DNA from 3 places in the Caballeronia sp. A2-2 genome. Region 2 is predicted to be linked to each of the others. Evidence: predicted binding sites of a transcription regulator. Region 2 holds the regulator's gene; each other region holds the start of a gene.
The links. Region 2 encodes FliA, which starts transcription of late flagellar genes. Its sites were predicted from a motif close to CTAAAGTTTNNNNNNNNNNNGCCGNTA; they were not measured.

Region 1: the regulator FliA is predicted to act here: its motif matches at 2,863-2,889, upstream of motA (flagellar motor stator protein MotA).
Region 3: the regulator FliA is predicted to act here: its motif matches at 2,372-2,398, upstream of motA (flagellar motor stator protein MotA).

Annotation. Positions count from the first base shown of each region.
Region 1 covers NZ_CM172588.1:527,692-531,904, forward strand. Annotated here, with positions in the region: gene ACZCWR_RS18600 (Nramp family divalent metal transporter) at 1-837, shown strand, start outside; gene motB (flagellar motor protein MotB) at 855-1,850, opposite strand; gene motA (flagellar motor stator protein MotA) at 1,889-2,758, opposite strand; gene ACZCWR_RS18615 (helix-turn-helix domain-containing protein) at 3,017-3,832, shown strand; gene ACZCWR_RS18620 (hypothetical protein) at 3,958-4,213, shown strand, end outside.
Region 2 covers NZ_CM172587.1:328,613-332,825, forward strand. Annotated here, with positions in the region: gene ACZCWR_RS01665 (NYN domain-containing protein) at 1-183, shown strand, start outside; gene ACZCWR_RS01670 (Rieske 2Fe-2S domain-containing protein) at 202-1,203, opposite strand; gene ACZCWR_RS01675 (diguanylate cyclase domain-containing protein) at 1,354-2,448, shown strand; gene ACZCWR_RS01680 (RNA polymerase sigma factor FliA) at 2,493-3,224, opposite strand; gene ACZCWR_RS01685 (MinD/ParA family ATP-binding protein) at 3,244-4,164, opposite strand; gene flhF (flagellar biosynthesis GTPase FlhF) at 4,157-4,213, opposite strand, start outside.
Region 3 covers NZ_CM172587.1:702,174-706,386, forward strand. Annotated here, with positions in the region: gene aqpZ (aquaporin Z) at 1-56, opposite strand, end outside; gene ACZCWR_RS03350 (glycosyltransferase family 4 protein) at 322-1,383, opposite strand; gene ACZCWR_RS03355 (hypothetical protein) at 1,614-1,742, opposite strand; gene flhD (flagellar transcriptional regulator FlhD) at 1,965-2,267, shown strand; gene motA (flagellar motor stator protein MotA) at 2,445-3,305, shown strand; gene motB (flagellar motor protein MotB) at 3,358-4,213, shown strand, end outside.

The sequences.
Region 1 (4,213 bases), on a different replicon from region 2:
TTTCGCGATCTTGAAGCCATCATGCTGGGGCTGATCGCGACGATCGGCGTGGGGTATATCGTCGAACTCGTGCTGGTGAAGCCGCATTGGCCGTCCGTCGCGGCGGGGCTGGTGCCGTCGATTCACGCGCTGTCGCAACGTGAGCCGCTTTATCTCGCCATCGGCATACTCGGGGCGACGGTGATGCCGCATAACCTGTACTTGCATTCGTCGATCGTGCAGACGCGTGTGGTCAAGCGAGATGAAAAAAGTCTTGCCGCAGCGATCGGTTTGTCAAGGCTGGATACCATTGCATCGCTTATTCTGGCGCTGCTCATCAACGCGGCGATTCTGATTCTCGCGGCATCCGCGTTTCATGCGACCGGGCACACGCAGGTCACCGAAATCGAAGACGCGTACAAGTTGCTCGCGCCGATCGTCGGCAGCGGGCTCGCGGCGGTGCTGTTCGCGGTGACGTTGTTCGCATCGGGACAAAGCTCGACCTTCACCGGCACAATAGCGGGGCAGGTCATCATGGAAGGCTTTCTGCGGCTGAAAATACCGTGCTATCAGCGGCGTTTCATCACGCGCGCGCTGGCGCTCGTGCCTGCGTTGATCGGTGTATCGGTCATGGGGAACGGCGCGGTCGGCAAGCTGCTGGTCGCAAGTCAGGTCGTGCTGAGCCTGCAATTGCCGTTCGCGCTTTATCCGCTCATTCGGATGACGAACGATTCCAGTTTGATGGGACCGTTCGCCAATCGCACGCCGATGAAGCTCGTCGCGTGGATGCTGTTCGCGGTCATCAGCGCGGCGAATGCATGGCTCGTAATCGAAACCGTAGGTGACTGGCTTCGATAAAAGAAAAACGCTAAGACTTATTTGACCACAGCCACCGGCGCATTCGATTTCGCCGCGACCGGTTGCGGCGTCGCGCCTTCCTGCGGCAAGGCCTGATCCACCGTCGTGCGTCCGCCATCCTTGAAGAAAGCCTGTTCCGCGGCCTTGTTCAGCACCAGCACGCTGATGCGGCGATTGGTCGGTTCATCGACGACATCCTTGTTGAGCGGCAGCACGTCGGCGAGGCCGCGCACTTGCAGGATCTTGCCTTCGTTCATGCCGCCCGCGACCAGCGCACGACGTGCAGCATTCGCACGCTCACTCGACAGTTCCCAGTTCGAGAAGCCCGTCTGGCCGCCGGAGTAGGGCACGGCATCCGTGTGACCGGCAATCGACACGCGATTGTCCACGTCATTCAGCGTCGAGCCGATGTTGGTCAGGATGGTCGTCGCGTAGCCTTCGAGCCTGAAGCTGCCCGAAGCGAACATCGGCCGCTTGAGCGAATCCACGATCTCGATGCGCAAGCCTTCGCTCGTGATCGCGATACGAATCTGATCCTTGAACGCCTTGAGTTGCGGCGTGGCTTCGATCAGCGCGGAGAGCTTCTGCTTGAGCTGCTGCAAGCGCTGCATGTCTTCCTGCTGCATGCTGGCGCGCTGCGTCGGTTGCTGCGGCGACTTCGGCGTGGGCTGCGACTGCGTCTTGTTGGATTCACCCGGACGCGCGCTCTTCAGACTCTCGCCGCCGCCATTGACGATGCTCGTATGCGCCGATGCACCGCCATCGTTGCCGAACAGCGCCGACAGCGGCTGATTGAAGTAATCCTCGATGCCCTGCTTGTCGTACTTCGACGTGGAGCCGAGCAGCCACATGAGCAGGAAGAACGCCATCATCGCGGTGACGAAGTCGGCGTAGGCGATCTTCCATGCGCCGCCGTGATGGCCGTGACCGTGAGCTTTCTTCTTGCGCTTCACAATGATCGTGGGCGCGAGCACGGATTGCATCGGTTCGCGTGATTGCTGTTTTTCAGCCATGATGTTCGGGCGAGAGCGTGATTACGAAAAGTCGGGCGTCAGGCGGACTTGGGCATCTTCGTGGCGCGCACGGCTTCGTCCAGTTCCTTGAAGCTCGGACGATCGGCGGTGAAGAGGACCTTGCGGCCGAATTCCACGGCGACTGTCGGCGCGTAACCGTTCATGGAAGCGAGCAACACGGCCTTCACGCACTGGAACGGCTTGGCTTCGGCCGCGCCCTTTGCGTTGAGCACATCAGCCAGCGGGCCGACGAAACCGTACGCCAGCAAAATGCCGAGGAACGTGCCGACCAGCGCCGCCGCGATCATCTCGCCGAGCACGGCGGGCGGTGCGCCGACCGAACCCATCGTGTGGACCACGCCCATCACCGCCGCGACGATACCGAAGGCCGGCAAGCCATCGGCCATCTTCTGAATCGCGTTCGCGGCAATCGCGCTTTCGGTGTGGTGCGTTTCGAGTTCTTCGTCCATCAGGTCCTGCATTTCCATCGCGTTGACGTTGCCCGCGGACATCATCCGCAGATAATCGACGATGAATTCGAGCAGGTGATGATCCGCCATCACGTGCTCGTACTTCTGGAACGTAGGGCTGGACTCGGGGGCATCGACATCGGCTTCGAGCGCCATCATCCCTTCCTTGCGGGCCTTTTGCAGCAACTCATAAAGCAGCGCGATGAGCGCGAGATACTTGTCCTTCGTGTACGCGCCGCCCTTGAATGCCTTCGGGAACGTTTGCAGCGTTTTCTTCAACGTCGCCGTGGGATTCGACACGATGAACGCGCCGAGCGCCGCACCGAAAATACAAACGAGTTCGAACGGCTGCATGAGCGCCGCGAGGTGACCGCCCTCGCCGACGAAGCTGCCGATCACGCAAGCAATGATGACCACCCAACCGATAATGACAAACATGATTTCTCCGCTGTTGTCCGCGTCGTGAGCCGTGCGCGCTGGCAATTCTGGTGAGTCCAGGCGCGCACGGCTCGCGACGCATTCGTTACCTTGATGTTGGCTTTTAACGGCCTGGGTAAGGCCTACATTTAGGGTGTCGCGCAAAAATTTGCGCAAAGGTTTGCGCGGTAGAAGTTACTTTTGCCGTTTTCCGCGGCTCTTTGGCGATTACTCCGGAGGTAATGGAAATGCTACCTGTGTGCGGCTAGTATCGATTGCATGAACTCGACTCTTCTCTATCCTCCAACCGCCACGGTCGGCGCGTTGCTGCGCGACTGGCGTCAAAGGCGTCGCATGAGCCAGCTCGATCTGGCGGGCGAGGCGGAAGTATCGACGCGCCATCTGAGCTTCGTGGAATCGGGCCGTTCGCTGCCGAGCCGGGACATGCTGATGCGGCTCGCCGAACAACTCGACGTGCCGCTGCGCGAACGCAATGCGCTGCTGATGGCAGCAGGCTACGCGCCGCTCTATCGCGAGCGCGGGCTGGCGGACCCGCAACTCGCGGCGGCGCGTCGCGCGGTCGAACTGGTGCTGAAGGCGCATGAGCCGTATCCGGCGCTGGCCGTCGATCGGCACTGGACGATGATCGCGGGCAACGCGGCGTTGGCACCGCTCATCGCGCACGCGGATGCAGCGCTGCTCGAAGCGCCCGTTAACGTGCTGCGTTTGTCGATGCATCCGCGCGGGCTTGCGAGTCTCATCGAGAACTGGCACGAATGGCGGGCGCATTTGCTGGCGCGCGTGCGTCGTCAGATCGACGTATCCGGCGATGCCACGCTCACCGCGCTGCTCCAGGAACTCGAAGCCTATCCCGCACCGCAGCACGCAACCGACGATGCGCCCGCCGAACCGGACCCGGTCGTCGTGCCATTGAAGCTACGCACGCCGCGCGGCATCCTCTCGTTTCTTAGCACGACGACGGTATTCGGCACGCCCGTTGACATCACCCTATCGGAATTGGCGATCGAAGCGCTATTCCCCGCCGACGAAGCAACGGCCAACGCGCTACGCGAAATGTCGGCAGCGACACGCTGAAAAGGTTGCGCCGGCGCCATCCGCCTTACAAAATTGAACCTGATGCGTGCGAGCGGATCAATGAAAACACGCGGCGCGCATTTTGCGTCTCGGAGACTTTTGTCCAACCAACACGGAAGACAGCGATGATTCAGACATTCGAACTAGTGATCGGCGGACAGAGGATGCAGTTTTGCGCGAGCATCGCGGATGGCGGCGGGCCGCAGCGCGTCATCATCAGTCAGGCGGATTCGGCCAAGACGCTCGTGATCGTGGAGGCGAGCGGGATCATCGGCGCGATTCGGGCGGAAGTGGAAGCGCCGGATAGTTTCGTCGCGGATGCCGTGCGCAAGGCGCAGCACGAAGCGTTGATCGAGCGCGCACTCGACACCGGCGAGGTGC
Region 2 (4,213 bases):
GACTTCATCCTCGACCCGATGTGGCAGCCGATACCCGACGGATTGAACGAACACATCGACGGACTGCGTTCGACCTGTCCGCAACCTGAAAGGCGCGCGAGACTCGATTTGGCTAACGTAATGTTGGCCAGCGTCGATTCCTCTCTGTCGACGGCGAGCACGAGCAGCGCACTGCTTCAATAACGGGCGGCCCAAGCGAGGTCAGCCTCCCTGCCGACCGACCACCACGCCCCACCCAAACCCCATCTCCCCCAACCACCTTCTATACCCCACCGCCATCCGATCGCACTTCTGATGCAACTCCGCATCCAGCTCAAGCGGCAAGCACTTCGGCCATTGCGATTCCACCACCGGCGTGTCCTGCAACAGAATCTCCATGTTGAAGTCGTAAAGCGCCTGATCCGAATGCGTCGAATCGTCTTCGTGGATGGACACCAGCCACGCGCGCGTCTCCGTCTGCGTCACGGGCGAGACGGCAAGCATGATATGCAGCGCGCCCTGTCCACCCGACGCCATCTTCGTCAGACTCGCGATCAGCGGCCGCTTCACGCGATACACATAGTCGAACATCGCGCCCTCTTGCCCGGGAATCCCGGCCGGTTGCCAGAAGCGGCATTGCCTCGCTTCCAAACCGCCGCCCTCGATACGCACAACCTCGTAATCCGGCACCTCGGCATGCTCGCCGACACCCAAAATCCCCGCATGCACGAACGAAAAATGCGCCATGTCCAGAAAGTTTTCGACGACGCGCGGCGCCGATGACTTCACCGTCTGCGGCGCAAGATTGATACGCCGTCCGCCCGCGATGGAAGCCTCCGGAAAGAAATCGAGCGGATACGCCGGTTCGCCGAAACACATCCACACAACACCGTATTTTTCCTCGCTGACGAAGGTCGTCGCGCACGCGCGCTTCGGCGGACGCAGCGACGGATTGGAAGGAATATGCAGGCATTGCCCTTCGATGTCATACCGCCAGCCGTGATACGGACACACGATCCGATCGCCGCGCACCGCGCCAAGCGACAACTGCGCTCCGCGATGCGGACAGTAATCGCGCCAGACATGCGCCGCGCCGAGACTGTCGCGCCACACGACGATCCGCTCATCGCCGACGATGAACGCGCGCGCATCGCCCGGCGGCACGTCGTCGCCATTGCACACCGCCAGCCATTCACCGGCAAGAAGATGCCGTCCATCAACCATTTCACCGACCCTTGAGTTTGCGAGAAAGACCGCCGTTAACCAAGACTTACGTTCTAACCCGAAACACAGGTTTATCGCAAAAAGTAGCAAAATACGAGACAAGCCGCGCGACGGGGCCAACGAAAAAAATCAGTACGCAGGGGATCGAGAATGGAGCAGGCGCATCACGCGGCTCGCCGGCCGCATGGGTTCACATGGAGCGAACCCCGCAACCCGGAACGCGAGCAGGCCACGTTGCGGGTCGGCATGGGCGCGGCGGTGCTGGTGGCGTACTGGATTTTCGCGTGGCGCGTGCCGTCGCACGATGCATCGCTGGTGACGCGGCTGATCGCGCTTTATGTGTGTTATGGCGCGCTGACCTTGCTTATCGTGAGCCGCATGAATACGCCGTCGCGCGTGCGGCTTCTCATCACGACCGTCGCGGATCAGGCCTTGCTCGGCATGTTGCTCGGCGTCGGCGGCGCGGTCGCGTTGCCCTTGCTCTGGGTCGTGTTCTGGTTTCTCATCGGCGCGGGATGCCGTTACGGCAAGCGCACGCTGTTCGTGTCCTGCGCGACGGCGCTGATCGTCGTCGCCCTACTCGCGATGTGGCAGCCGTGGTGGAGCGCGAACCGGCCTGCGGCCATCGGGCTTGCGCTCAGTGTGCTCGGTGCGTCGGTGTATCTGAGCGTGCTGGTCGATCGGCTGGGCAACGCCAATCGCGATCTCGCGCGGCAGGCATCGACGGACCCGCTCACAGGACTCTGCAACCGCTACGCGCTGGAACGCATCGTCAATACGTCGATGAAAGCCGACGATTCCACTTCAAGCGATGCCTCCGCGCTGCTGCTGATCGACCTCGACGGTTTCAAGGAAGTGAACGACACCTACGGTCACGCCGTCGGCGACATGCTGTTGCAGTCGTTCGCGCATTCGCTCGGGCGCGGCATGCGCCACACGGACACCATCGCGCGCCTCGGCGGCGATGAATTCGTCGTGCTCGCGCGCAATGTGCGTGATCGAAGCGCCGTGCTCGCCGTCGCCGATGCCGTGCATTCGTCGCTCGCCACGATCACGACCGTGCAGGAGCGGCCGGTGTCGGTATCGGCGAGCATCGGCGCGTGTCTGCTGGCGAGCGCCGCGAACGTGCGCGAAGCCGACATGAGCGCGGTGCTGCGCGCCGCCGACCGCGCGATGTATCGCGCCAAGAGCCTCGGCGAAGGCAAGACGGTCTTCGCCGAAACGCGCGACTTCGAAACGGCATGAAAAAACGCGGATGCCCGTTCAGGACATCCGCGTCACCAGCAAGCTCAAACTTCCGCGCTGGTCCACGACTGTTCGCGCAGCTTCGAGCGCAACCGCGCCACCGCCTGGCTATGCAACTGGCACACGCGCGATTCGCTCACTTCCATCACCGCGCCGATTTCGCGCAGATTCAAACCCTTCTCGTAATACAGGCTCATCAGCAGCTTTTCGCGCTCGGGCAGCTTGTCGATGGCCTCGATCAGCGCACCGCGCAGACTATCGTCAAGCAGCGCCGAGAGCGGGTCCGAACGATCGACGCAATAACGGTCGAGGAACGGCTCGTCGTCCGCGGAACGATCGAAGTCTTCGTAGTAGATCAACTGGCTGCCGTGCAAGTCCTGAAGCATCGACTGATATTCGTCGAGCGGCAGGTTCATGTGTTCGGCGATTTCGGTTTCGCTGGCGGAGCGGCCGAGGTTCTGCTCGACCTTGTGCACAGCGGATTCCACTTCGCGCGAGGTCTTGCGCATGCTGCGCGGGAGCCAGTCGTTGGCGCGGAGTTCGTCGAGCATCGCGCCGCGAATGCGCTGGCTCGCGTACGTTTCGAATTGCGCGCCCTGATCTTCCTTGTAGCGGCTTGCCGCATCCATGAGGCCGATCATGCCTGCCTGAATCAAATCGTCCAGATCGACGCTCGCCGGCATCTTGGCAACGAGCTGAAGTCCCAGACGTCGAACGAGCGGTGCGTACTTCGTGAGCACATCGTTCTGTGAGAGCTTACCTTTGGCGTTATACATCCTGATCACCTTAACTTAGTCACATCGACGCCGTGCTGCTCATTGCATGATCGGAAAGCGCATCCACGCGATGCGCCGCCCCCGTTCCGCCTTGGTCAGTGTCGCCAAACGAAGTACGCGCGTCTTGCTGGCCGAGCGATGCGGCGCGCACATATTGCGCGGGATGCATCGGCCAGAACAGAAGCTCTGCCGCGATCCGGCGATAGTCACGCGCCGCGGCCGTGGCCGGGAACGCTTCCACCGCGCAGCGCGAGAGTTCCTTTGCCCGAGTGACGCGCGCATCCTCGGACACATACCCTGCCTGCACGAGCGACACAGCCAGATACCGGCTTGCGACGCCCGACAAATTCTCGAACGCGACCGCTGCGTCGGCTTCGTTCTGCACGTGATTGATGAGCACGCGGAACTGGCCGATCGCGTGGGCGTAGTGCATGCGCTTCATGCACGCATACGCCTCGGTGATCGCCGACGCGGCCACCCGCGTCACCATCAGATAGTCATGCGCCTGCGCCGCCAGCGACGAGAGCGCGCCGCTGCGATCGAGTTGCGCATCGATCAGCACGATGTCGGCGGGGCCGTCGAGCAGCGCGCGGCATTGCGCGGCGTCGTGGCTGATGCGCTCATCGCGCGGCGCCGAAATCAGCGAGAAACCCAGCGGCGTGCGCGTGAGCGCTTCCGTCACCGTGCGACGGCCCGACATCACCGCCGCGAACGCACCCGTGGTGGGCACGCCCGACAATTCGCTCACCGAGCCGGGAACCTGCCGCTCGTCGATCACGAGCACATCCTTGCCATGCGCGGCGAGCGCGGCGCCGAGATTCACCACCGTCGATGTGCAGCCGATGCCCGACGGGCCACCGACCACCGCCACGACGCGCGAACCCGAACGCGTCAACAACCTTCTCAGCCCTTCCGCCTGGTCGAGAACGAACTTATCCAAAGTGCACTCCATACAGTTCGGTCGTGGCGCGCGCGGAAAGCGCGGAGAG
Region 3 (4,213 bases), 370 kb from region 2:
AGCACGAGCCAGAAAGTACCGAAAATTTCAGCGCCAAGACGCTTGGACAAATGCATGATCCTGCCTACGTAAAGAAATGAACAACTGTTGATTTGACACAAGAACGGAAACGTTCTCGCCGGGCGCAGTTTAGTGGCGCTTTTCTAGGCAAACTGTCAAAAATGGTTGTTCAGCACTGAACGCGCAGGTGTTTGGCTATAAGTTCGGATTATTCCGGCTTGTAATGTGATGCAACATTCGCGGCCGAATCGGTTTTGGAAACGAAAAATGCCGCCCGGATGGGCGGCATTTTCATGCAGCGTGACAATTGGCGGCTTTGGTTTAACCGACCACTTGACGCAGCACCGGACGCTTGGCGGCCTGAAGCATCGACGTATAGGTGTCCACGTAGTTTTGCGCCATCGTCGTCGAGCTGAAGCGGCGCTCGAATTGCGAGCGAATTTCAACGCGGTTCAGTTCGTCGATCCGATGCAACGCGCCAACCGCGCCCGGCACGTCTTCGCAGATGAAGCCCGTCACGCCGTGGTCGATCACTTCTGGCACCGAACCACGATTGAACGCGATTACCGGCGTGCCGCAAGCCATCGCTTCGATCATCACCAGACCGAACGGTTCGTTCCAGTCGATCGGGAACAGCAGCGCCTTCGCGCCCGACAGAAACTCCGGCTTCTGCGCTTCGTTGATCTCGCCGACGAATTCCACATGCGCCTGCGACAGCAGCGGCTCGATCGTCGACTTGAAGTATTCGGCGTCGGCCTTATCGACCTTCGCCGCGATCTTCAGCGGCAAACCGCTTTGCGCCGCGATCTTGATGGCCAGATCCGCGCGCTTTTCCGGGCAGATACGGCCGAGGAACGCCAGATATTCCGGCTTCTTCTGCGGCTGCGGCGTCAGCAGATCGTTCGGCAGACCGTGATAAACCGTGTTCAGCCAGTTCGCCTGCGGCAGCGGACCGCGCTGATTGTCCGAAATCGAGATGACGTTCGCCTTCGTGAACGTGTTGAAGATCGGCTGTAGTTCCGGCAGGTCGAGACGGCCGTGCAGCGTCGTCACGAAAGGCGTGTCCATTTGCGTGAACAGCGGGAACGGCATGTAGTCGAGGTGGAAGTGCAGCACATCGAATTCATGCGCGCGGCGGCGGACGGATTCGAGCAGCAGCATGTGCGGCGCGAGCGCATCGCGGATCGTCGGGTCGAGGCGCAGTGCGCGCGGCCAGGCGGCTTCGAGCGTCGCCTTCGTTTGCGAATCGCCTGAGGCAAACAAGGTTACATCGTGGCCGAGGTCTACCAGCGCGTCGGTGAGATACGACACCACGCGTTCGGTTCCACCGTAAAACTTCGGGGGGACAGCTTCGTACAACGGTGCAATTTGTGCGATTCGCATAACGTGACTCTCCTGTTCATTGAGGCATTGCAGTCACGCTCCGGTCGAGCGTTCAACATTGCCATTCGGGCGGGCCGCGTAAGTGACGCCGCCCGAGATAGGCCCGGCGATGAAGAAGCATCGCGACCGGGTTATCCCTTACTGCCCATTATCGGGATCGAGAGCGGCATTTCACGTCATTTTTCAATCGCTTATCGTTGTTACAGCGCGAAACAACTGCTGTTACGAAGTCAAATATTCCACTGATTCAACTGAGGAACGTGCTTTTGAATGGTCAGACGGGCCGCGAGGAAAGAGGTGAGCATAAAGCGGGCCCGGCCGTCGGGCGGCGCGCAGCGGGCATTGAAGGCATCTTTCATTGCGCCGACAAGTTTCCTTTCCGATGCGATGTAAGAAAAATTCCTACACGAAATCGCGCATTTTTCCGGCAGCGAGTCGGCAGCTTTGTCCGATGGCGACGCCTTGATCGGTCACGGACAATCGGGCCGTCACTAAAAAGTGGGACCGGCGCGGCCATCAGGCCGCTCCGAGCAAACGTTTCCTGCCGGCCTGACCAGCCACGTATCGATTCGGGGAAGAAAATGACGGCCAGCCCTACCAACGCGCTCGCGGAGATTCGCGAGGTGAATCTGTCGTACTTGCTTCTCGCGCAGCGTCTGCTCGATGAAGACCGCGCGACGGCGATGCTCCGTCTCGGCCTGTCCGAACAGGTCGCGAACCTGCTCGCCGCGCTCTCACCCGCGCAGGCGATGAAAGTCGCGGCATCGAGCCATCTGCTGTGCCGCTTCCGTTTCGACGATCAAACCCTCCTCGCGGCGCTTGCCGACAAGGACAAGCGCGCCGCGCCCGCCGCCATTCAAGTAATCGCAGAAAGCGGCCGTTGACACCCTAACGCGCCCGGAAATCACTGCCTAAAGTCAGCAAACACTGACGCACCGAAGCCAGTCCCCGCGCGGGATTGCGCCCATTGGCCCACCGAGGGCCGCCTCCAAAGTTTTTTGTCTGCATGCCGTAAACCCACTTATAGCGGTCATCCCGCATCAATCTCTGAGGTATCGACTGTGCTGATTTTCGTAGGAACGCTCGTGACATTGCTGTCCGTGTTCGGCGGTTACGCGCTCGAAGGCGGCCACCTTGGCGCGCTCATGCAGCCGGTCGAGATTCTCATGATCGCCGGCGCGGGCGTCGGCGCGTTCATCCTCGGCAACGGCAAGAAGACCATCGTGGCGGTCATGCGCGTCATCCCGACGCTGTTCAAGGGCGCCAAGTACAACAAGGACGTCTACATGGAGCTGATGGCGCTGCTCTACGTCCTGCTGGCGAAGGCGCGCAAGGAAGGCACGCTCGCGCTGGAATCCGATATCGACGATCCCTCGAAAAGCCCGATTTTCAACGAATACCCCAAGATTCTCGCGGACCATCACATCGTCGAATTCATGACGGATTATTTGCGGCTGATGGTCGGCGGCAACATGAATGCGTTCGAGATCGAAAGCCTCATGGACGAGGAAATCGAAACGCATCACACCGAAGGCGAAGCGCCCGCGCAGGCCTTGCATAAAGTGGGCGACGCCATGCCCGCGTTCGGCATCGTCGCGGCGGTGATGGGCGTGGTCCACACCATGGCCTCCGCCGATCAGCCGCCCGCGATTCTCGGCGAGATGATCGCGCAGGCGCTGGTCGGCACCTTCCTCGGCATTCTGCTTTCCTACGGTTTCATCGGGCCGCTCGCGGGTGTCGCGGAACAACGCGTGGCCGAGCAGACCAAGATGTTCCAGTGCATCAAGGTGACGATTCTCGCGAGCCTGAACGGTTACGCGCCGTCGATCGCGGTCGAGTTCGGCCGCAAGGTCCTGTTCTCCACCGAGCGTCCGTCGTTCTCCGAACTGGAAGAACACGTGCGCCGCGTGAAGGCTAAATGAGCGCGATGCGACAGGCGGCGTCACAACCATGTCAGCGACCAGGGCACGAGCCATGAGCGGCGAAAAGCAGCGTCCGATTTTCATCAAGCGCGTGGTCGGCAAGGGCGGCAAGGGTCATCACGGCGGCGCGTGGAAGCTCGCGTACGCGGACTTCATGACCGCGATGATGGCGTTCTTCCTGCTGATGTGGCTGCTTTCTTCGACCTCCACCGTGCAGCGTCGCGGCATCGCCGAATATTTTCAGATGCCGCTCAAGGCCGCGATGGTCGGCGGCAAGACCGTCGGCATGGACAACAGCATTCTCGAAGGCGGCGGGCGCGATATCGCCAGCAAAGAGCCGGGCGATGCGCGCCGCACCGATGGCAAGACGCAACTGGCGCAACGTTCGTCCGCATCGAAGTCTAGCGACGAATTGCTCGATGCCGCCGCCAACGAACTCGAACGCCGCGAGCAGGAACGCCTGCACGATCTCCAGATCAAGCTGATGTCCGCCATCGATGCGAACCCCACGTTGCGCCAGTTCAAGCAGCAGATTCGCATCGAGACGACGCAGCAGGGCTTGCGAATCGAGATCGTCGATACGCAGAAGCGCCCGATGTTCGCGCTCTCCAGTAACAACGTTCAACCGTACATGCGCGACATCCTGCGCGAGATCGGCAAGACGCTCAATGGCGTGCCGAATCACATCGTCGTGCAGGGACATACGGATGCCGTGCAGTACGCGGGCGGCGAGAAGGGCTATAGCAACTGGGAACTGTCGGCGGATCGCGCCAACGCGTCGCGGCGCGAACTGGTTGCGGGCGGCATGGATGAAGCCAAGGTGCTGCGCGTGCTTGGGCTTGCATCGAGTCAGAACCTCAACCGCAAAGACCCGATGGACCCGGAGAACCGGCGCATCAGCGTGATCG